DNA from 2 places in the Bacillus sp. JZ34 genome. Region 1 is predicted to be linked to the other one. Evidence: predicted binding sites of a transcription regulator. Region 1 holds the regulator's gene; the other holds the start of a gene.

Region 1 (11,540 bases):
GAAGGGGCTCGGCTTTGTCATTGACGATTTAACACTCGGTGTGCCAAAGCCTGATAAAGCGACCCAGGAAGCGATTGACGCGCGCGTGAAGTCTTCGCAGGAACTGGAAAGAACGCAGACAGAGCTGAAGATCGCCGAAGCGGAAGCGAAAAAGAAAAAGATCGAAGCTCAAGGTATTGCCGAGTATAATGAAATTATTAAAAAATCGATGTCAGATGAAATGATCAAGTATCAATGGATCCAAAAATGGGACGGAAAAATGCCTAAAGCGACAGGATCGAATTCCCTGATCCAGATTCCGACTGATGAGAAAGGAAAATAAAACGAAAAAATCCCTTGCTAAGGGATTTTTTTCGTCTCGGTCGCCCGTATATAATAGTGTTAACAATCGCTTCTGGACAGGGGGGAAGATGATGTTTGCTCCGGATGCCATTCTCCGTACGTGGAGAAGATTCGACGCTTTTCCGATGGAAACGCTGACAAAGGCATGGTTTTATCATCAGGGAGGGGATCAGAAACAGCGGAACGTCTCAATGATGAAGGAACACCACCAAGAGTACGGCATTGCCGGCAATTGCTTTGACCTTTCGATTTGGCTGCTGGACGAGTTTACAAAAGACGGAGTGGAAGCTTTTCCGATCGGCCGTTCGTTCAAAACAGAACGCGCGCATGCCGCAGTCATCGCGCTTGATGAAAGAGGACGGCGCTTTTTATGTGATCTGGGAGATCAATGGCTGCAGCCGATTCTGATCGACTGCGAATGTGAAGATTATACCAGTGAAAAGCTGGACGGTTTTTTCCCGGCAGCACAAATTCAAGTCAAGCCGACAACCGGCGGAGTTAAGGTCCTTTACCATCGGCCGAACGGAAAGGTGTCAACTCAAGTCTACTCTACAGAGCCTGTTGACATGTCCGTTTTTTGGGAGGCAGCTGAATGCTCGCAAGCGGCATTGAAGCCTGCGCCATTACTGGAATGCAGAATTCCGTTTCAACATGAAATCGCGCATTGGGAATTCAGCGGCTGGGACATATATCTTAGCACGAGCAAAGGATTATACAGAGAAGCGAAGCCGGACACAATTGAAGGCTGGACTGAGAAAATCCATGATGTCACCGGATACGATAAAAATGTTATCAAGAAAGCGTTGGAGATTTATCAAACCCGCGCATGATCTTAAATCTTGAAAAAAACTCATTTTATACATATCATGTGGAAAGAGGAGAGGATAAGATGAGCCATTATGACCAGCAATACAATGCAATCATTCAAAAAATTATTGAATCAGGGATCTCCGATGAAGAATATCAGGTCCGGACGAAGTGGGATTCAGACGGAACGCCGGCTCATACGCTGAGCATCATGAGCGAAAAAATGCGGTTTGACAATTCGGAAGTGCCGATTTTGACGACGAAGAAGGTGGCGTGGAAAACGGCCATCAAAGAGCTGCTTTGGATCTGGCAGCTGAAATCCAATGATGTTCAAGTTTTGAACGATATGGGGGTTCATATTTGGGATCAATGGCGGCTTGAAGACGGCACAATCGGAGCAGCCTACGGCTATCAATTAGCGAAGAAAAACAGAACGGTTAACGGGCAGAAAGCCGATCAAGTGGATTATTTGCTCCATCAGTTAAAGCATAATCCGTCTTCACGCAGGCATTTGACCATGCTGTGGAATCCCGATGACTTGGACGGCATGGCCTTGACGCCCTGCGTCTATGAGACGCAATGGTATGTGAAAGAAGGAAAGCTCTCTTTGGAAGTAAGAGCGAGAAGCAATGACATGGCGCTTGGCAACCCGTTCAATGTGTTCCAATATAACGTCTTGCAGCGCATGATCGCCCAAGTCCTCGGTTATGAGCTGGGCGAATACATCTTCAATATCGGCGACTGTCACATCTATACCCGTCACATCGATAATTTAAACATTCAGATGAAACGCGAGCAATATGAAGCGCCGAAGCTGTGGATCAACCCGGACATCAAAAACTTTTATGACTTTACAATCGATGATTTTAAATTAATTGACTATAAGCACGGCGACAAGCTGACATTTGAAGTTGCCGTATAAACAGGCGGATTTTCCGCCTGTTTTTTTGTTGTGTGAATGAATCATTTTTAAAAAATACAACGATGAAAAAATTTGCATATCCGGCTGCCGCATGTTTCCTGACGGCAGCCGTGTATACGTTTAGAGCGGACGCAAAAAGCACATGCAGTTTTTCACGGGTATGCCCCGAGCATTTAACTTACGTTTATTTACACATTCTAAACGTCTTTTTCACAAAGAGCCCGAAAAGCAAAAACAATTCTCTCTTAATCTGTTAGTGACACCAGCATATACAAGAGGAGGTTGTTTTTGTCATGATCAAAAAATGGGCGGTTCATCTGCTGTTTTCCGCATTGGTGCTGCTTGGGCTTTCGGGAGGGGCTGCATATTCTCCTCAGCATGCCGAAGGCGCTGCAAGGTATGATGACGTATTGTATTTTCCGGCATCGCGCTATCCTGAAACAGGTGCTCATATAAGCGATGCGATCAAAGCGGGCCATTCAGATGTCTGCACAATTGAAAGATCTGGAGCGGATAAGCGCCGTCAGGAATCATTAAAGGGGATTCCGACTAAGCCGGGCTTTGACCGTGACGAATGGCCGATGGCCATGTGTGAAGAAGGGGGAAAAGGAGCGTCGGTCAGATATGTCAGCTCATCGGATAACCGCGGAGCCGGCTCCTGGGTCGGGAACAGGCTGAGCGATTACGCTGACGGGACGAGAATTTTGTTTATCGTTCGATAAAAGGGAGACAACGATAAATGTTTCCTCAAGGAAACATTTTTGTTGACAGGAAAACTTGTTTGGGGGATAATGGTAATGTAAGCATATGATCAATCCCTCTGTTTCAGGCTCGCATCCTTCATTTCCGTATGGATGTGAGCCTGTTTTTTCGTGCGAAAAAAAACCGCCGACCGGCGGTTTTGCTGATGAGTCCGTTTTTTAATGAACCGTGCGGAATACGCCAATGACTTTTCCGAGAATCGTCACATTCTGGAGGATGATCGGTTCCATCGTCGGGTTTTCCGGCTGAAGGCGGATATGGGTTTCTTCCTTGAAAAACCGCTTAACAGTCGCTTCGTCGTCTTCGGTCATCGCAACGACGATATCTCCGTTGTTTGCGGTATTCTGCTGTTTGACTATCACATAATCCTGATCAAGAATTCCGGCATCGATCATGCTTTCGCCCATGATCTCCAGCATAAAGACATGCTCATCCGGCGGCGCCAGGCGGTCTGGAAGCGGAAAGTATTCCTCAATGTTTTCGACTGCGGTAATCGGCGTACCGGCCGTCACCTTTCCGATGACCGGGACATTGACAACCTGGTTTTTTGGAATGTGAATTTCTTCCTCTGTATCGAGAATTTCGATCGCTCTCGGCTTCGTCGGATCCCTTCTGATCAATCCCTTCGTTTCAAGCCTTGCCAAGTGGCCGTGTACCGTTGAACTTGACGCCAGGCCGACCGCTTCTCCGATCTCCCTGACGGAAGGCGGATAGCCTTTGCGTTTCACTTCTTCTTTAATGAAACGCAAAATATCAAGTTGTCTTTTTGATAGCTTCGTCATTTTTTGCACCTCAAAACGTCGATTTTAGCTAGATTATAGCATGTTTTTCCTTTGAGTACAAACATAGGTTCGAAAAAAACGATTGACAGAAACATTTGTTCGTATGTATACTGAAATCATAAAACCGAACAAACATTCTGGGGTGATGGATATGAAAAGAGAATCATTGATTTTTGTCAGTCTGTTTACTGCTGTGATCAGCTGCTGTATTCTGTTTGTGTCTTTTGCCGGTAAAATCGAAGAAAGAAAGCAATATGTTAAAATAGAAGTGCAGGAAGGCGATACATTGTGGGAGCTGGCCGACCGGATCAAAGGCGGAAAACCCGCTGACAAACAAAAATTCATCGAATGGGTCGCCGATAAAAACAATCTGCCGACCTCCGTTATTAAACCGGGCGATGTTTTGGTCCTGCCGGTAGCCAAACAGCACTCCGATCAATATCAGCTTGCAGTTGTAGAATAAATGATTGAGGGGATTTCCATGAATGCGATTATTTACACCAGGGTAAGCACTGCGAAGGAGCAGCAGGAAACCTCATTAAAACGGCAGGCTGAAGAGCTCCAGTCGCTTGCCGCCGAGCACGGGATGAACGTCGTGAACGTCATTTCCGAACAGGCGAGCGGATATGAGATGGACCGCGACGGCGTCTTCGATCTGCTCGAGGAAATCAAAACATCAGACATTGACGCAGTTTTAATACAGGATGATACGCGACTTGGAAGAGGGAATGCCAAAATTGCCCTTCTTCACTGTTTATATAAAGAAGGCGTTCAAATCTACACGCTGGCTCACCGGGGAAAACTTGAGCTTTCCGAAGCGGATTCGATGGTTTTGGAGATTGTCGGCATTGTCGAAGAATACCAGCGGAAAATACATAACCTGAAAATTAAGCGGGGAATGAAGAAGGCGGTCGAAAACGGCTACCGCCCGGAGAGGAATCTGAAACACCGCAATGAAGGCGGCGGGAGAGAGCGGATCGAAGCGCCTCTTTCAGAAATCGTCAGGCTCAGGGAGAACAAGCTGACGTTTGCGGAGATTGCAGCCGTGTTGAGAGGGTTCGGATACAGCATTTCAAAAGCAACCGTTCACCGCCGCTACCAGGAGTATAAGGACGGCCTTGCAGACTAATCTGTTGTCAAACGAAAGCGGATTTAGTAGTATGATGGATATATACCGAATCAAAGGAGTATCTTATGATTTCTAATGAAAAAATAGCCAGAATTAACGAGCTTGCCAAAAAAGCAAAGAGCGGATCTTTAACAGACGAAGAAAAAGCAGAACAGCAGAAGCTTCGCCAGGAATATCTTCAAGGCGTCCGCGCGTCTATGAAAAACACGTTGAAAACTGTGACGATTGTTGATCCTGAAGGTAATGATGTGACGCCTGAAAAGCTCAAACAGGAAAAAAGAAACCGCCGATTGCATTAATTTGGGGAATACGCCGATATCGTATTCCCTTTTTGTATATACTACAATTTAAAATGAAGGTAAAGATTCGTCATTTTTCACTGCTTTTGAGCTGAAATGGTTGTGAAAACCGATGGGTAGATTTATGATAAGAAAGTAGAGTCCATACAGGAAGGGGATCATAATGAAAACGATTGAATTAAAATCTGTCGCAACAATACGAACACTCTCCATAGACGCGATTGAAAAAGCTAAATCCGGTCACCCCGGCATGCCGATGGGGACTGCTCCGATGGCTTATGCGCTTTGGACAAAAATGATGAATGTCAGCCCTGAAAATCCGAATTGGTTTAACAGGGACCGTTTTGTGCTGTCCGCCGGACACGGATCAATGCTTCTGTACAGCATGCTTCACTTAAGCGGATATGACGTTTCAATTGAAGACCTCAAGAATTTCCGCCAATGGGGAAGCAAAACGCCTGGACATCCGGAATTCGGACATACTCCGGGTGTAGATGCGACGACAGGCCCGCTTGGCCAAGGAATCGGAATGGCTGTCGGAATGGCGCTTGCTGAACGTCACCTTGCGGAAACTTACAACCGTGACGACTATCGCGTCGTTGATCATTATACATACAGCATTTGCGGTGACGGAGACTTGATGGAGGGAATTTCATCGGAAGCGGCTTCGCTTGCGGGACATTTGAAACTCGGCCGTCTCATCGTGCTTTATGATTCAAATGACATTTCGCTTGACGGTGAATTAAACCGCTCATTCTCTGAAAATGTGAAGCAGCGTTTTGAAGCGATGAATTGGGAAGTGCTTTATGTTGAAGACGGCAATAACATTGCCGAGATTACGGCGGCCGTCGAGAAAGCGAAACAAAATGAAAAGCAGCCGACATTAATTGAAGTGAAAACAACGATCGGTTTCGGCTCTCCAAACCGCGCGGGAACATCCGGCGTTCACGGTGCTCCGCTTGGCTCAGAAGAGGCGAAATTAACGAAGGAAGCGTATGAGTGGACATACGAAGAAGATTTTCATGTCCCTTCTGAAGTGTACGAACACTTTAACGAAACAGTGAAAGAAGCGGGCAAGAAAAAAGAGGCGGAATGGAACGAGCTGTTCTCGGCATACAAGAAAGCCCACCCGGAACTTGCCGAAGAGCTTGAACTTGCGATGAAGGGCGAGCTTCCTGAAGGTTGGGATCAGAAAGTACCTGCCTATGAGAAAGGAAGCAGCCTTGCTTCGCGTGCATCCTCAGGGGAAGTATTAAACGGAATCGCACAACAAGTGCCGTTCTTCTTTGGCGGATCCGCTGACTTGGCCGGCTCCAACAAAACGACAATCAAAAACGGCGGAGATTTTTCAGCGAGAGATTACGCCGGCAGAAATATCTGGTTCGGTGTACGTGAATTTGCGATGGGAGCAGCTTTGAACGGAATGGCTCTCCACGGTGGCCTTCGCGTATTCGGCGGAACGTTCTTCGTTTTCTCCGACTATCTGAGACCTGCGATCCGTCTTGCGGCATTAATGGGGCTTCCTGTCACATATGTGTTTACACATGACAGCATTGCCGTCGGAGAAGACGGACCGACTCATGAGCCGATTGAACAGCTGGCATCACTTCGTGCGCTGCCGAACTTGTCCGTCATCAGACCTGCAGACGGAAATGAAACAGCAGCAGCCTGGAAACTGGCGCTTCAATCAAAAAGTCAGCCGACTGCGCTTGTGTTGACACGTCAAAACTTGCCGACAATCGATCAGTCTGCTGAAGCAGCTTATGAAGGCGTTGAAAAAGGTGGATATGTCGTTTCGAAAAGCCAAAACGAAAAACCGGAAGCGATCTTGCTTGCGAGCGGATCTGAAGTTGGCCTTGCGCTTGACGCACAAAGCGAGCTGAAAAAAGAAGGCATTGACGTATCCGTTGTCAGCGTTCCGTCTTGGGATCGTTTCGACAAGCAGCCGGCCGAATATAAAAACGCTGTTCTTCCAACTGATGTGACAAAGCGTCTCGCAATTGAAATGGGATCACCGCTCGGATGGGAGAGATATACCGGCACTGACGGGGACATTCTCGGAATCGACCATTTCGGTGCTTCAGCTCCCGGCGAAACGATCATGAAAGAATACGGTTTTACGCCTGCGAATGTAGTTGACCGGGTGAAAAAACTGTTAAATCGCTAATCGGGCATATGAAAGAGAATGATCTGCGGATCATTCTCTTTTTTTCATTTCGACAAAATTAGTCGCTTCTTTTATCATCATCAGACAATTATTTCTAACCCCCTTTTGTATAATAGAAAGCATATATTCTTCGATACAGGGGGATGAGACTGTGATGGAACGCCATTATTATACGTATTTGATAGAAGAGGAATTTGCCAGCCATTATTTTGGAAGAGAGTCTGTCATGTTCAAGCTGTTTTACGATTATCATTGGACGAGCCCCGATCAAAAGTCTCCATTAGCCGCCAAGCAGATCGAGTTCATTACAAAACCGATTCCCGCAGCCCATATACACAAAAGAATGAAAATGAACCTCTGCCGGGAAGACTATACACAAGTTGACTATGTATACAGATTGATTGTTCCAAAAGGAAGCGCTTCTTTTATTATCAAAGACCGACATATTGAGATTTTGGCGAAGGGTCCATTCGATGCCGAAACGGTATTCTTTGAGGTTTTGCGGAAAGTAAGTCCGTGTTTCCTTGCGATGGATTTTAATATGAAACGTTACGGCTGGCTGAACCCTGTGAAAGAAAGAAATTTTGTATAAAAAAAAGAATTTGGACTGTAAATGTTGTATAATAGCGTTTGGTTTAGTACACTTTATACGAGACAACATGAAGGAGGAAATTAAATGGATTTATGGGTTGTCATCCTAGTGGGCGTTTTAGCATTGCTCGCAGGTGTTGCACTCGGATTTTTTATTGCTCGTAAATATATGATGAACTATTTGAAAAAAAATCCGCCAATTAATGAACAAATGCTGCGCATGATGATGATGCAGATGGGTATGAAACCATCCCAGAAGAAAATTAATCAAATGATGAAAGCCATGGAAAATCAAACGAAATAATACGAATGCGATTATGACATAGAAGGAACATGGTTATAAAATAAAAAACCCGCTTCCGGGTTTTTTATTTTGATCTATGATTATTGTGTATGTCCGAGAGATAGTTTTTGGTATTCCAAAAGAAGGATATCCAGCTGCTGGCTGTGCTGAATGGTGATATGTGAAGTCATGCCGTTTGTCATGACGATTTTTAGCAGCTCTTTTCTTTTTTCCTCAATTTCATGAAGCAGATTTTCTTTCATCACAGGAATTTATCCTTTCTTCTGTAAAAATCATCTTTTTGTTGCCTACTAAATGTTATTATATCCATATATAGGTTCCTTTTCAATTCTGAAGGTGATAAGGGTAAATTGTCAAAATTGATTATATAAAGAAATTCGTGAAACCAACATCCTTTTTTGTGATATGTTAGGAAATTGAAATGTAATTGTCATATCAAATGATTTTCTTTCATAGTATTCCAAAAAATAGAAGGGAGAAAGAGATGGCTGATATCAACTATATTCTCGCTTTCGGTGCAGGGTTTCTATCGTTTATTTCGCCATGCTGCCTGCCGCTGTATCCCGCTTTTTTATCATATATTACAGGTGTCAGCATGAGTGAAATCCATTCTGACAGACTTATGTTTCAAAAAAGGAGCCTGATACATACGATCTTTTTCTTGATTGGCTTTTCGATGATCTTTGTGGCTCTCGGCTACAGCACATCGCTTGTCGGGTCCTTTTTTAAGGATTATCATCAGCTCATCAGGCAGCTTGGCGCGGTATTCATCATCTTTTTTGGATTTGTCACACTGGGGGTTTTTAAGCCTGAATTTTTAATGAAAGAAAGGCGCCTCCATTTTAAAAACAGGCCCGGCGGCCTGCTCGGTTCTGTCGGAATCGGAATGGCATTTGCCGCCGGCTGGACGCCCTGCACCGGTCCGATTCTTGCAGCGGTCATCACACTCGCCGGAACGAACCCGATGTCGGCTGTGCCTTATATGGTGCTTTATGCGCTCGGATTCAGCCTGCCGTTTCTGCTCCTGTCTTTTTTCATGACAAAGATGAAATGGCTTCGGAAGCATCAGCTCCTCATCATGAAGATCGGCGGAATTGCAATGATTGCAGTCGGAATCCTGCTGTTCTTTGACTGGATGACGAAAATCATTATCGTACTGTCAGGCCTGTTCGGCGATTTCAGAGGCTTTTAGATACCTGGCTAAGGACCGCCTTGGTTTTTTGTTATAATAGGACTTATTCACAGCAAAATTGAATAATGATGTTGGAGGGGAGTATGACAAGGGTTTTAATTGTTGATGATGCAAAATTTATGAGAGATAAAATCAGAGAAATACTTGAAACAGAAGACTTGCAAGTCGCGGGTGAAGCCGGGAACGGGGAAGAAGCTGTTTTGCTTTATCAAGAGCTGCAGCCGGACTTGGTTATCATGGATATTACAATGCCTGTGAAAAACGGGATTGAAGCTTTAAAGGACATGATCCAGCTGAACCCGAAGGTGAAAGTGATCATGTGTACGGCCATGCGGCAAAAGCGAATCGTTGTTGAAGCGATCGAAGCCGGAGCCAAGGACTTTATCGTCAAGCCTTTCGAGGAGACGAAAGTCGTCGAAGCGATTCGCCACGTGCTCGGAAATCCTTGCAGCTGAAAAACCTGAACATGGTTTTTTTCTTCGTTTTGGAGTATAGTAACAAGTAGAGAAATTAGCTTTAGAAAAAGGGATGATATGTATGATGATCGTCGTTTCATCTATACTTGCCGTCGTGATGGCCGTCATTGTCATGGCTGTCAGAATCAAGTCATCTGAAAAACCGGCTACGGCCAAAAAAATTATACTGCCTCCGATTTTTATGAGCACCGGTGCTCTCATGTTTTTATTTCCGATGTTCCACGTGACCGGTGCCGAATTTTTGGAAGCTCTCACAGTGGGCATGATCTTTTCTATTTTCTTAATTAAAACCTCAAAATTTGAAATCCGCGATGATAAAATCTATATTAAACGCTCCAAATCGTTTGTGTTTATTTTAATTGCGCTGCTCGTCATCCGGATCGCGATGAAGAGCATATTAAGCACAACGATCGATTACGGCGCACTGAGCGGAATGTTTTGGATTCTGGCTTTCGGGATGATCGTTCCTTGGCGGATTGCCATGTTTTTATCGTTCAGAAAGCTTTCAAGCCAGATTGAAGCGTCAAATCACATACAGGTCAATTAAAACAAAACCTTTCCTTCTTTCAGGAAAGGTTTTGTTTATTTAAAAAGCTCTTGATAGGAAGAGTGATCAATGTTCTTTTCTTTTAAACGCTTTACGAGGAACTTATGGTCTTTTTTCGGTGTGGCCATAATATAGCCTCTGACGATTAAATCCCGGTCGATTGCGCCTGCTTTTTCCTTTAATGCGAGTTCTCCGATCTTTCCGGCGATTTTCGCTTTTGCTACATCGCGAAACAGTTCGGGTACGGGAGAAACTAATTCTTCAAGCAGTTCTTTTTCTTCTTCATTCCACAAATGCCTTGTCTGTTCAATATAATAATCCTGCCAGTCCAGCTCAGATTTCCCATCTTCTTTAGGCAGCCTTTTTAAAAATTTGCGAAACATGAAAAAACCGCCGATTGACAAGAGGACGATCATGATGACGATCCAAGCGAGCATCAGCCATAAAAACCATCCTTCCAGCATCTCTCATCACTCCTTTGTCTATAACCTATTTTACATGAAGGCGTTTTAGAAGAACATAGAAAAAATAATATAAAATGGGACACCGGCCTGATCAAAAGAGGTGCTAGAACATAATCTATTGTATAGCAATTCCCTAATCGGCCATAGAGAATTGCTAGCGGATATTTGACGAACGAACGGAAAAAACCCGGATGGCAAAGTGTTTTACGCGCTGTCCGGGTTCTGCTTGTTGTGCATGTATGATATAAAAGGAATATGAAATGAAAGCGAAACTTCATCTTGGCTTGCTTCCTTATTGATTTTAACTGCAAGAATGCTGTTCTCGCATTCCGCTTCGATCTGTTTGTCATTCAAAAAGAAAGGAAGCATCAGCGATTTTTCGTAATGCTGTTCATCGGTTTTAACCGCAAGCTTGAAATCGTAGCCGGAAAACGTCATGTCAAGGTGCCGGGCATTCAAGCGGCTTAAATCTGCTTCGATTATATATTCAGTGCTCGTTTCATAAAGGTCGATCGGAAAAGTCTCATCATAGAGGAGAAAAGGGTCGTCAACAAACTGTTTCATCCATTCTTTATCAAAATCTGCGGAATCGAAACGTTTTGTATTTGTCATTTGATCATTCCTCCATACCTAGCCTTACCGTTAGATTATGCACAGCTGTGAATTCATGTGAAGGAGGCGATTCGAAGGGGGTTGCATCGCCAGAGAGGTAAAGTAAAAAACCGCGCCGTGAAAGACGCGGAAAATGTTACATAT
Region 2 (11,540 bases), 120 kb from region 1:
AGAATGCTGGAAGAAGAAAACGTCATCATCAGAAGGCACGGGGTCGGATGCTTTGTAAATGCCAGACCGTTATTTCTATCTGGTATTGAGCAGCTGAACAGCGTCACAAAAATGATCGAGCAGGCAAGCATGACGCCGGGAACCATTTTTATGTCTTCACAGGTTACCGCTCCTACCGAAGAAGATATGCTCCGGTTTCAATATGCGGAAGAAACCGAGATCTTTTTGCTTGAGCGGGTGAGAACGGCAAATGGAATGCCTGTTGTCTACTGTCTTGATAAAATACCTGTGGATATCCTCCCGGAAGGCTTTTCACACGAGCAGGAATCGATGTTTGAATGGCTTGAGGACAAATCCGGCGCCGTGATCAGCTATGCTGTTGCCGATATTGTGCCGATCGGGTATCACGACACCATTTCTCAAATTCTCGAATGCGATCCTGAAACATCTTTGCTGCTGCTCAAACAGACTCATTATGACCAAAACGATAAGCCCGTTTTATATTCTTTAAACTATTTTCGGGCCGATAAATTCAGATTTCACGTCGTCAGAAAACGTTTTTGATATACGGGCGCTCGATTAGGAGCGGCTGTTTTTTTTTTGCCCATTAGCGCCCATACATAAATAAGCCCGCAACACGGAACAATAACAGATGGAAATACTGATGAATTGGGTGAAAAAAAGTTGAGCAGAAAAAAAGACATGAAAAGCATTGTTGCGCTGTCTTCGGTCCCGCTTGTGATGACGCTAGGCAATTCGATGTTGATTCCGGTTTTGCCGATGATCGAAAAAAAATTAAACATTTCTTCGTTCCAAGTGTCGCTGATCATCACGGTTTACTCTATCGTGGCGATTTTATGCATCCCGATTACCGGCTATATGTCAGACCGGTTCGGAAGAAAAAAGATCATGCTCCCATGTCTTGTAATCGCGGGAGCTGGAGGAGCTTTGGCAGGTTTGGCTTCAACTTTTTTCGAAGATCCGTTTGCGATGATTTTAGCCGGGCGCGTCCTTCAAGGTATCGGATCAGCCGGCGCAGCGCCGATCGTCATGCCGTTTATCGGCGATCTTTTTCAAAATGATGAAGAAATCAGCGCGGGACTCGGAGATATAGAGACGGCCAATACTGCCGGTAAAGTATTAAGCCCGATATTAGGGGCTTTTTTAGCATCTTGGGTTTGGTACATGCCATTTTGGTTTATTCCGGTCGTGTCTCTTGCCAGCTTTTTTCTCGTCTTGTTCTTTGTTCCCAAACCGAAGGACAAAGATGATGAAAAGCAAACATTAAAAAACTTCGCAAAAAACGTAAAGGAGATATTTAAACGGGAAGGACGATGGCTTGTTTCCATTTTTGTCATCGGCGGGATCATTATGTTTCTTTTATTCGGAGTTCTCTTCTACCTGTCGGATACATTGGAGAAGCAGCATCAAATTGACGGGATTGCAAAAGGAGCGCTTCTCAGCATTCCGCTGCTTTTCCTTTCCGTCAGCTCCTACCTTGCCGGAAAGCTGATCGGAAACGACAAAATCAGAATGAAGGCCTGCGTACTGACCGGCATGGTCCTGCTGTCTCTGTCGTTTGCCGGTTTGTGGTGGAACCACAGCTTTTACCCGCTGTTTTTATTTATGTCCATCGGCGGCATCGGGATCGGAATTGCACTCCCTTCTTTGGATGCGCTGATTACCGAGGGAATTGAAAAAGAAGAACGCGGCACGATATCTTCGTTTTACAACAGTATGCGGTTTATCGGGGTTGCGCTCGGACCGCCGGTTTTCGCCTATATGATGACAAATGCGGATTGGCTGATATTCATCGTATCGCTTTTGTGCGGTTTAGCCGCCTTAGCGCTTGTGCTGTTTAATATCGACCCGAAAGAAGACGAAAGTGAAGCGGCAAAGACGGTGTAAATCTGCACCGTCTTTTTCATAAGGTTTTTAGTTTCCTTAAATCTCCTCCAGTTGATATAATTACAACCATACAGTCCAAGCGCATATGCTGAAATGTGGTCATAATACATAATATAAACAAGGACGAAGGAGGTTCTATATGACATACCTTAACGAAATAAAAAGAAAGCACCGCGGATTGACAAGCCACATCGTCAAAACGGAAAAATTCAAAACCGTCTCGATTATTTTTAAAATGCTTGCTCCTTTAACAAAGGAAGATGTGACAGAGAGGGCGCTTTTTCCGCATGTGCTTTTGCGGGGAACGGGCACCCGCCCCAAAACTTCAGAACTCAGAATGTATCTTGATGAACTTTACGGCACTTCCGTATCATGCGATCTCTCCAAAAAAGGGGAAATGCATGTTATTACATTCAGGCTCGATATCGCAAACGAAAAATTTTTAAAGGATCAGACACCGCTTCTGGAAAAAGGGCTCGAGCTTTTGTCAGAGATCATTTTTTCGCCGGCGCTTGAAGACGGAGCTTTTCTGCCGCTGTACGTGTCTCAGGAAAAACGCACACTAAAGCAAAGAATACAGGCGGTATATAACGACAAAATGCGTTATTCAAATTTGAGGCTGATTCAGGTGATGTGCAAAGATGAGCCATACGCGCTTCACGTCAACGGAGAGCTTGATGATGTGGACGGCATCACGCCTCAAAGCCTGTATGAAGCTTATCAAAAAGCGGTCACAGAAGACCAGCTCGACATTTACGTCGTTGGGGATGTGGATGAACAGCAGGTGGATTCGTACATTTCCAAATACTTCGAAGTAAACGAGCGGGAGCTGAGACCCGTTCCCAAGCTTGAGCAAATCCGCGCAAAGGAGCCTCAGGAAGTCGTCGAGGATGCGGATGTCAAGCAAGGCAAGCTGAACATGGGATTTCGGACGGGAACGCATTTTACGGATGATGATTATCCGGCGCTTCAGCTGTTTAACGGTTTGTTTGGCGGATTTTCACATTCAAAGCTGTTTATTAATGTCAGGGAAAAGGCCAGCCTTGCGTATTATGCGGCTTCCAGAATCGAAAGCTTTAAAGGGCTGATGATGGTGATGTCGGGGATTGAAGTCGGCAATTATCAAAAAGCCGTCGACATCATCAAGGAGCAGTTCCAGGAAATGAAAAAAGGCAGCTTTACAGAAGAAGCGATCGACCAGACGAAAGCGGTCATTAAAAACCAGATTCTTGAAACGCTTGATACACCGTACGGCTTAGTCGAATTTATTTATCAGCAGGCTGCCGCCCAAACCGAATTTTCTCTTGAAGACTGGCTTGGACGAATCGACAACGTCAGAAAAGCCGAGATTATCGAAGTCGGGAAGAAAATCGATTTGGATACAACGTACTTTCTCAAAGGGACGGAGGGAGCATCTTGACGAAAACGATCGAATTTAAACAGCTGAAGGAATCATTATATTACGAAAAAATGCCTGGCGGCCTCGATGTCTATGTTCTTCCGAAAGAAGGATTTAACAAGACATATGCGGTCTTTACAACAAAATACGGATCGATTGACAATCAATTTGTCCCGCTCGGAAAAGAAGAAATGGTCCGTGTGCCTGACGGAATCGCACACTTTTTGGAGCATAAGCTCTTCGAAAAAGAAGACGGCGATGTTTTTCAGCAATTCAGCAGGCAGGGAGCTTCGGCAAATGCGTTTACCTCCTTTACCAGAACGGCCTACCTGTTTTCGAGCACGTCCAACGTGGAAGAAAACTTGGAAACGCTCGTCGATTTTGTGCAGGACCCTTACTTTACGGAAAAAACGGTTGAGAAGGAAAAAGGCATCATCGGGCAGGAAATCAACATGTATGACGACAACCCAGACTGGCGTCTGTTTTTCGGCTTGATCGAAAACATGTACCAGGAGCATCCTGTCCGGATTGATATCGCAGGCACGATCGAAAGCATCTCGCATATTACAAAAGACCTTTTGTACGAATGCTATGAGACGTTCTATCACCCGAGCAATATGCTGCTGTTTGTCGTTGGTCCGGTCGATCCCGAAGCGATCATCCGCCAGGTCCGCGAAAATCAGCAGAAAAAGCCGTATACAGACCAGCCTGAAATCGTTCGCAAAGAAGTTGAAGAGCCTGGAGCCGTATTCAAAAAAGAACAGGAAATTAAAATGAATGTTCAAAGCTCAAAGTGCCTCGTCGGTTTAAAAAGCGCTCATCCGATGAATACGGGAGAAGCCCTGCTGAAGCATGAGCTGACCATCAACCTCATTCTCGAGTGCCTGTTCGGCAAAAGCTCCAGCGATTATGAAAGAATTTATGAAAAAGGATATATCGATGAGACATTCAGCTATGACTATACTGAAGAACACGGATTTGGTTTCGTTTCTGTCGGCGGCGATACGCCTGAGCCCGACAAGCTTGCCGAGGAGCTGAAACAAGTGCTGTTCAAGGCGAAAGAAACGATCACAGCCGAAAAGCTGGAGCTGGCTAGAAAGAAAAAAATCGGCAATTTCTTAAAATCGATGAATTCGCCTGAGTATATCGCCAACCAGTTTACACGGTACGCTTTTCTGGAGACGAGTCTGTTTGATATCGTCACTGTACTCGAATCGATTACGCTTGAGGACGTTCACCGCGTCATTCAGGAAGAAATCGAAGAAGACAGAATCACCGTCTGCAAAGTCGTTCCAAAATCATAAAGCAAGGTCTGAAAGTTCAGCGTGTCAGGAGATTTTCCGATGCACGCTGAACCTTTCTTCTTTTGAACGGAAAGGTGGAAACATAGTATGACAAAACTCGCTCTTATCACCGGTGCAAGCGGCGGAATCGGGCAAAGCATCAGCGAAAAGCTGGCGCAAAACGGGTATGATCTTCTCCTCCATTACCATACAAATGAGCTGGCAGCCGCAGCACTTGCAGAAAGGCTGTCACATACATACGGCATTCACGCCGAAATCATTCACGGCGACCTATCCGACCCCGGCGGCGCAAAAGCCGTTTCCGCTTCCATCGGCGGGCGGGCGCTTGACGGCATCGTCTTAAACAGCGGTCAAAGCTTTCGCGGGCTTGTGACAGACATGACTGATGAGGCTGTGCAGGACATGGTGCAGCTCCATGTCTCAAGCCCGTTTCTGTTGACGAGGAATCTGCTGCCGGCGATGATCAGGAAAAAATCCGGCGCAATTGTAGCTGTCAGCTCCATTTGGGGTGAAACAGGGGCGTCGTGCGAAGTTTTATACAGCATGACAAAAGGCGCGCAAAATGTGTTTGTCAAAGCCCTCGCAAAAGAGCTTGCGCCAAGCGGCATCAGAGTCAACGCCGTTTCTCCGGGCGCTGTGAAAACAAGGATGATGGGCTCGTTTTCAAAAGAGGAAGAAGAGATGATCGCCGATGAGATTCCGATGGGAAGGCTCGCCGAAGCCGAAGAGGTTGCGGACGCCGTGCTGTTTCTGCTCTCGGCTAAGGCATCTTATATCACGGGTCAAATTTTGTCAGTTAATGGCGGCTGGCATTGTTAAAAACATGTATAGTTTGCGGTCCCCCAGAGAATAATAAGGCTGTAACTTCAAGAGAATGGAGGGGCCTGATATGTCCGTACTGGATAATTGGGATCAGTGGAAAAACTTTTTGGGCGACCGTTTGAACTATGCCCAAGAAAGAGGAATGTCAAACGAAACCATCTCAGATCTCGCATATGAGATCGGCGATTATTTGGCCGGTGAGGTTGATTCAAAAAACCATCAAGAACGAGTGCTCGCGGACCTTTGGAGCGTGGCTTCCGAAGAAGAGCAGCGCGCCATTGCGAATGTGATGGTTAAGCTTGTTGAAAACAACGGCTCGCATTAAGGAGAGAGTGTGTTCACTCTCTCTTTTTTATAGGCGCGGCTTTGTCAGCGGCACCGCTTTTGTTGTTTGCTTTCCGCCCCGATAGGGTAAACATCATCCAGGCGCCGTTACAGCGGGTTTTTCCCGATTATGGGAAACGGACGTTTTTCTTATTTAATCACAACATTCTGCTTTCTAATTGAGACAAAATGCTTTATGATAAAGGAAGGTAAATTTTTGCCACGATGATGGGTAGGGAGGTTATCATTTGGCAAAGCTCGAATGGTACTTAGAATATGAAATACAAGTCAACCGTCCCGGACTTCTGGGAGATATATCCTCTTTATTGGGGATGCTTTCAATTAATATTGTGACCATTAACGGCGTCGATACTCAAAGAAGAGGCCTCTTGTTAAAATGCCGTCATATAGATCAGATTAAGCGACTGGAATCGATTCTGAACACGATGGATACGATTAAAGTGACGAAGCTCCGCGAGCCGAAGCTTCGCGACCGTCTCGCTGTAAGGCACGGCCGCTATATCCAGCGGGATGCAGACGATAAAAAAACGTTCCGGTTTGAACGCGACGAGCTTGGCTTGCTTGTCGATTTTATGGCTGAGCTGTTTAAAAAAGACGGGCACAAGCTGATCGGGATCAGGGGAATGCCCCGCGTCGGCAAGACGGAATCAATTGTCGCTTCAAGCGTCTGTGCAAGCAAAAGGTGGCTTTTTGTTTCTTCGACACTGCTGAAGCAAACGATCAGAAGCCAGCTGATTGCCGATGAGTACAGTCCGGAGAATGTTTTCATTTTGGACGGCATTGTGTCGACGAGAAGAGGATCTGAACGCCATTTGCAGCTCGTCAGTGAGATCATGCGGCTGCCGGCGACCAAAGTTGTCGAGCATCCGGACATTTTCGTGCAAAATACGGAATATACGATGGACGATTTTGATTACATCATCGAATTGCGTAACAGCCCCGATGAGGTGATTACATATGAACATGCTGAAGAACCGCAGATGTTTGACCATTCAGGTTTTTCCGGCTTTGATTTTTAAAATGGAAGGTGTTTGTTGTGACTGAACTAGGAAATCGGCTGAAAGAAGCCAGAGAGGAAAAAGGGATGTCATTGGACGATCTTCAGGCGGCCACAAAGATCCAGAAAAGGTATTTAACGGCCCTTGAAGAAGGAAACTATGATATCATTCCGGGAAAATTTTATGTGCGGGCTTTTATCAAGCAGTACGCCGAAGCTGTCGGCCTCGACTCGGAGCTCTTGTTTGAAGAGTTTAAAAAAGATATCCCTAATTCTTACAATGATGAGGTTTCTGAGAAGCTTTCTTCAATCAAGCCGCAGAGAGAGCTGCCCAAGTCTGCCTCAAAAGCGCTTGAACTTTTGCCTACCCTGCTTGTGGCAGCCGGCGTTATCGTTGTGATCGCGATCATTTACGTCATCGTTCAGGCTGTAAACGGCGGAGGCAACCAGCAGGCTGAAGAGCCTAAGACAGAGGAATCGCAAAGCAAGTATGACGTCTCAAAAGATTCCCCGCTGACAAAGGGAAATCAACAGAACACGGATGCGCAGAAAGACAGCGCTGAAGGCGACAAAGAAAAAAAGGATCAGCAGTCTGATGAGAACGACAAGCTGACCATGAAAGCGACCGCAAGCGAAGGCTCTTCCACAACTTATGAAGTATCAGGATCCGACAAGCTGGAGCTTGAAGTAAAGGCAAACGCAAACTCATGGGTCAGGGTGCGCGACGAGAAAGGAAGCTCCCTTAAAGAAGGAATGATGAAAAAAGGAGAAACCTTTCAAAAGAATATTACCGATCAATCGCAAATTGATTTGCGGATCGGATATGCGCCGGGCGTTGAAATTAAAATCAACGGAGAAGTTCTTTCTTACAAGCTCGATCCTAAGACTGTGATGACACAAAACATAACGATTCAAAATAAAAAGGAGGAAAAGTCATCTTAATTGCACAGATGACTTTTTCTTGCGTTCATCATCATTAGGAAAACATACATATCTGGAGGAACCTTTATGTTTAATCTACCGAATAAAATCACGCTTTCTAGAATCGCATTAATTCCTGTTTTTATGGTCATCATGCTTGTGCCGTTTCAGTGGGGGGCTGTCTCCTTCGGCAGCGAGTCGATTCCGGTCACCCATTTGATCGGCGCACTGTTGTTTATTTTTGCTTCTGTCACCGATTGGGTTGACGGCTATTACGCGAGAAAGCTGAACCTTGTAACAAACTTTGGAAAATTTCTTGACCCGCTTGCAGACAAGCTGCTCGTGTCTTCCGCTTTAATTATTCTGGTGCATTACCATCTTGCTCCGGCCTGGATGGCCATTGTCATTATCAGCCGGGAATTTGCCGTAACGGGACTGCGGCTCGTCCTTGCGGGAACAGGGGAAGTCGTCGCGGCCAACATGCTTGGAAAAGTGAAAACATGGGCTCAGATCATCGCCATCTCTGCTCTTTTGCTTCACAATCTTCCATTTGAGCTTGTATCCTTCCCGTTCGGATCGCTTGCTTTATGGGTGGCTGTCTTTTTCACAGTCGTATCAGGATGGGATTATTTCGCTAAAAACTGGGATGCTTTAAAAACATCGAACTAAACGTGGGGAAGTGGAAACAATGAAGTTGGAAAGAAAAGCGGAAATTATCGCTGTCGGTTCTGAGCTTCTGCTCGGACAAATCGCTAATACAAATGCTCAGTTTATCAGCAGGCATTTGGCCGAAATCGGCATTAACGTCTTTTATCACACGGCGGTGGGAGATAACCCGGAACGCCTTAAACAAGTCATTCAGACAGCTCAGAAAAGGTCTGACTTCATCATTTTTTCGGGAGGCCTCGGACCGACGAAAGACGATTTGACAAAAGAAACGATCGCTGAAGTTGTCGGGCGCCCTCTTAAGCTCGACGATGAAGCCTTCGAATCGATTCAGGATTACTTCAGAAAAACGAACCGGGAGATGTCGCCGAACAACCGCAAACAGGCGTTGATCCTCGAAGGATCCGATGTTCTGCCGAACCGCTTCGGGATGGCTCCGGGAATGCTGCTTGAGCATGAATCGCGCTTTTATATGCTCTTGCCGGGACCTCCGAAAGAGCTGGAGCCGATGTTTGAAAACGAAGCGAAGCCGCTGATTTTGGAAAAGCTCGGCTCGAAGGAAAAGATCGTGTCAAGGGTGCTGCGGTTCTTCGGCATCGGAGAATCCCAGCTTGAAACCGATTTGGAAGATCTCATCGATGCGCAGACTAATCCGACAATCGCCCCGCTTGCGGCCGACGGGGAAGTCACGCTCAGGCTCACGGCAAAGCATGCGGATCCGAAGGAGACAAACCGCTTGTTAAAAGAAACGGAAGACCTCATCCTGGAGCGGGTCGGAGAGTTCTTTTACGGGTATGATGATACATCTCTTGCAGAAGAGCTTGCGAAAGCATGCAGGAGCAAGGGAATGACCTTGGCCGCTGCGGAAAGCTTTACAGGCGGGCTTTTTTCCACCTGGCTGACGGAAATGAGCGGCGCTTCCGAATATTTCAAAGGCGGTGCCGTCTGCTACACAAACGAATTGAAAGTTTCAGCGGCCGGCGTTGCTGAAGACACGCTGCAGCGCTACGGTGCGGTCAGCGCGCAATGCGCAAAAGAACTCGCCGCAGGCATCAGAGTCAAAACAGGAAGCGATATCGGCATCAGCTTTACTGGAGTAGCCGGGCCGAATACGCAAGAAGGCCATCCGGCAGGAAAGGTGTTTATCGGCATCTCCGTGAAGGACCAGGCTGAAGAAGCGTTCGAATTTCAGTTCGCTGGATCCAGGTCTGCGGTGCGAAAGCGTTCTGCCAAATACGGCTGCCATCTGTTGCTGAAAATGATGGAAAAATAAGCGGAAACCGGATTTTCGGTATATCTTTCTTATGAAAAAAGTCATTCCATTTTAGGAGATCGATTTTTCCCTCTTAAAAAAATCGAATATGCGTTCGCTTTTTTCTTGGCAAATCCGCGCAAACAAGGTATAGTAGATATAGCGGAAGTGATAAAGGAGGAAAATAGAATGAGTGATCGTCAGGCAGCCTTAGATATGGCGCTTAAACAAATAGAAAAGCAGTTTGGTAAAGGTTCGATTATGAAACTCGGCGAACAAACTGAAACGAGAATTTCAACAGTTCCGAGCGGTTCTTTAGCGCTCGACACGGCTCTTGGAGTGGGCGGATACCCGCGCGGCCGGATTATTGAAGTATACGGGCCTGAAAGCTCCGGTAAAACGACGGTGGCGCTTCATGCGATTGCCGAAGTTCAGCAGCAGGGCGGACAGGCGGCGTTCATCGACGCCGAGCACGCGCTCGACCCCGTCTATGCACAAAAGCTGGGCGTCAACATTGATGAGCTTTTGCTGTCACAGCCTGATACGGGCGAGCAGGCGCTTGAAATCGCCGAAGCTCTTGTCAGAAGCGGAGCGGTGGATATCGTTGTCATCGACTCTGTGGCAGCGCTTGTGCCGAAAGCTGAAATCGAAGGAGATATGGGGGATTCCCACGTCGGTTTGCAGGCCAGACTGATGTCTCAAGCGCTTCGTAAGCTTTCCGGAGCGATCAATAAATCGAAGACCATCGCGATCTTTATTAACCAGATTCGTGAAAAAGTCGGCGTCATGTTTGGAAATCCTGAGACGACGCCAGGCGGAAGAGCGCTGAAATTCTACTCTTCTGTCCGCCTTGAAGTGCGCCGCGCAGAGCAGCTGAAACAAGGCAACGATGTCATGGGGAACAAGACGAAAATCAAAGTCGTGAAAAACAAAGTGGCCCCTCCATTCCGGACTGCCGAAGTGGACATTATGTACGGGGAAGGGATTTCAAAAGAAGGGGAAATCATCGATCTCGGAACAGAGCTTGACATCGTTCAGAAGAGCGGTGCATGGTACTCTTATCAGGAGGAACGTCTTGGACAAGGCCGTGAAAATGCCAAACAGTTCCTGAAAGAAAACAAGGACATCCTTTTGATGATTCAAGAGCAGATCCGGGAGCACTACGGTTTGGACACTGGAGGCGTTGCTCCTGCTCAGGAAGACGAGGCCCAAGCTCAAGAAGAACTCGAATTTTAATCATGAAACATGTGAAAGGCTGCCGGCCCGATCGGCAGCCTTTTCCTTTCATCTGCGCATTCAGACGCAGCTCCTTTGTCCATCACTTTCATCCGCGCCGTTTGGAAAAGGCGCTTAATCCGGAAACGTTAAGACCGTAAGCTTGACAAGTATTTCCCACACAATTACAATGAAATTGTATCACTTGTTTTTCTTAACATGATTGATAAACATTTAAACTTGACAAGGGCTGTGAAGCCGCTTCACTCCCTGTGAAGGTTCTGTATGTTGAGAAGAAGTACAATGTACATGCCGACACTTACTTTTAGCAAGACAAGTTCATAGCAAGAGGAGGTGAAAGTTATGAATCCTTTAGCAATTCTCATCTCCATTTTGCTGAGCCTATTCTGTTTAGTTGTTGGCTACTATGTTCGTAAAATCATTGCCGAAGCAAAAATTTCAGGTGCGCGAAATGCAGCCGAACAAATTCTTGGAGACGCAAAGCGGGATGCTGAAGCGTTGAAAAAAGAAGCCCTTCTTGAAGCAAAGGACGAGATTCATACGCTTCGGATAGAAGCTGAACAAGAAGTTCGTGAAAGACGAAATGAGCTTCAAAAACAAGAAAACCGTTTACTTCAAAAGGAAGAGAACCTTGACCGAAAAGATGAATCATTAGATAAACGGGAAGCGATGTTGGAGAAGAAAGATCAT

What was found. The regulator LexA, encoded in region 1, represses DNA repair genes until DNA is damaged. The targets are predictions, from matches to a motif close to CGAACATATGTTCG.
Region 2: recA (recombinase RecA) is a predicted target of LexA. The motif match lies at 9,719-9,732, and genes of this name have one in related genera.

The regions. Positions count from the first base shown of each region.
Region 1 covers NZ_CP096403.1:2,357,624-2,369,163, reverse strand. Annotated here, with positions in the region: gene M1D90_RS11855 (prohibitin family protein) at 1-322, shown strand, start outside; gene M1D90_RS11850 (hypothetical protein) at 411-1,172, shown strand; gene M1D90_RS11845 (thymidylate synthase) at 1,232-2,071, shown strand; gene M1D90_RS11840 (NucA/NucB deoxyribonuclease domain-containing protein) at 2,365-2,793, shown strand; gene lexA (transcriptional repressor LexA) at 2,992-3,615, opposite strand; gene yneA (cell division suppressor protein YneA) at 3,767-4,078, shown strand; gene M1D90_RS11825 (YneB family resolvase-like protein) at 4,097-4,744, shown strand; gene M1D90_RS11820 (DUF896 domain-containing protein) at 4,810-5,043, shown strand; gene tkt (transketolase) at 5,207-7,210, shown strand; gene sirA (sporulation inhibitor of replication protein SirA) at 7,365-7,802, shown strand; gene M1D90_RS11805 (YneF family protein) at 7,887-8,105, shown strand; gene M1D90_RS11800 (aspartyl-phosphate phosphatase Spo0E family protein) at 8,186-8,347, opposite strand; gene M1D90_RS11795 (cytochrome c biogenesis protein CcdA) at 8,590-9,297, shown strand; gene M1D90_RS11790 (response regulator) at 9,381-9,752, shown strand; gene M1D90_RS11785 (CcdC family protein) at 9,826-10,320, shown strand; gene M1D90_RS11780 (DUF2621 family protein) at 10,356-10,784, opposite strand; gene M1D90_RS11775 (Hsp20/alpha crystallin family protein) at 10,989-11,396, opposite strand; gene M1D90_RS11770 (small acid-soluble spore protein P) at 11,533-11,540, opposite strand, start outside.
Region 2 covers NZ_CP096403.1:2,481,362-2,492,901, reverse strand. Annotated here, with positions in the region: gene M1D90_RS12560 (GntR family transcriptional regulator) at 1-564, shown strand, start outside; gene M1D90_RS12555 (MFS transporter) at 703-1,908, shown strand; gene yfmF (EF-P 5-aminopentanol modification-associated protein YfmF) at 2,048-3,328, shown strand; gene yfmH (EF-P 5-aminopentanol modification-associated protein YfmH) at 3,325-4,611, shown strand; gene ymfI (elongation factor P 5-aminopentanone reductase) at 4,699-5,430, shown strand; gene M1D90_RS12535 (DUF3243 domain-containing protein) at 5,501-5,758, shown strand; gene M1D90_RS12530 (YmfK family protein) at 6,006-6,797, shown strand; gene M1D90_RS12525 (helix-turn-helix domain-containing protein) at 6,815-7,717, shown strand; gene pgsA (CDP-diacylglycerol--glycerol-3-phosphate 3-phosphatidyltransferase) at 7,784-8,365, shown strand; gene M1D90_RS12515 (competence/damage-inducible protein A) at 8,385-9,635, shown strand; gene recA (recombinase RecA) at 9,804-10,850, shown strand; gene rny (ribonuclease Y) at 11,193-11,540, shown strand, end outside.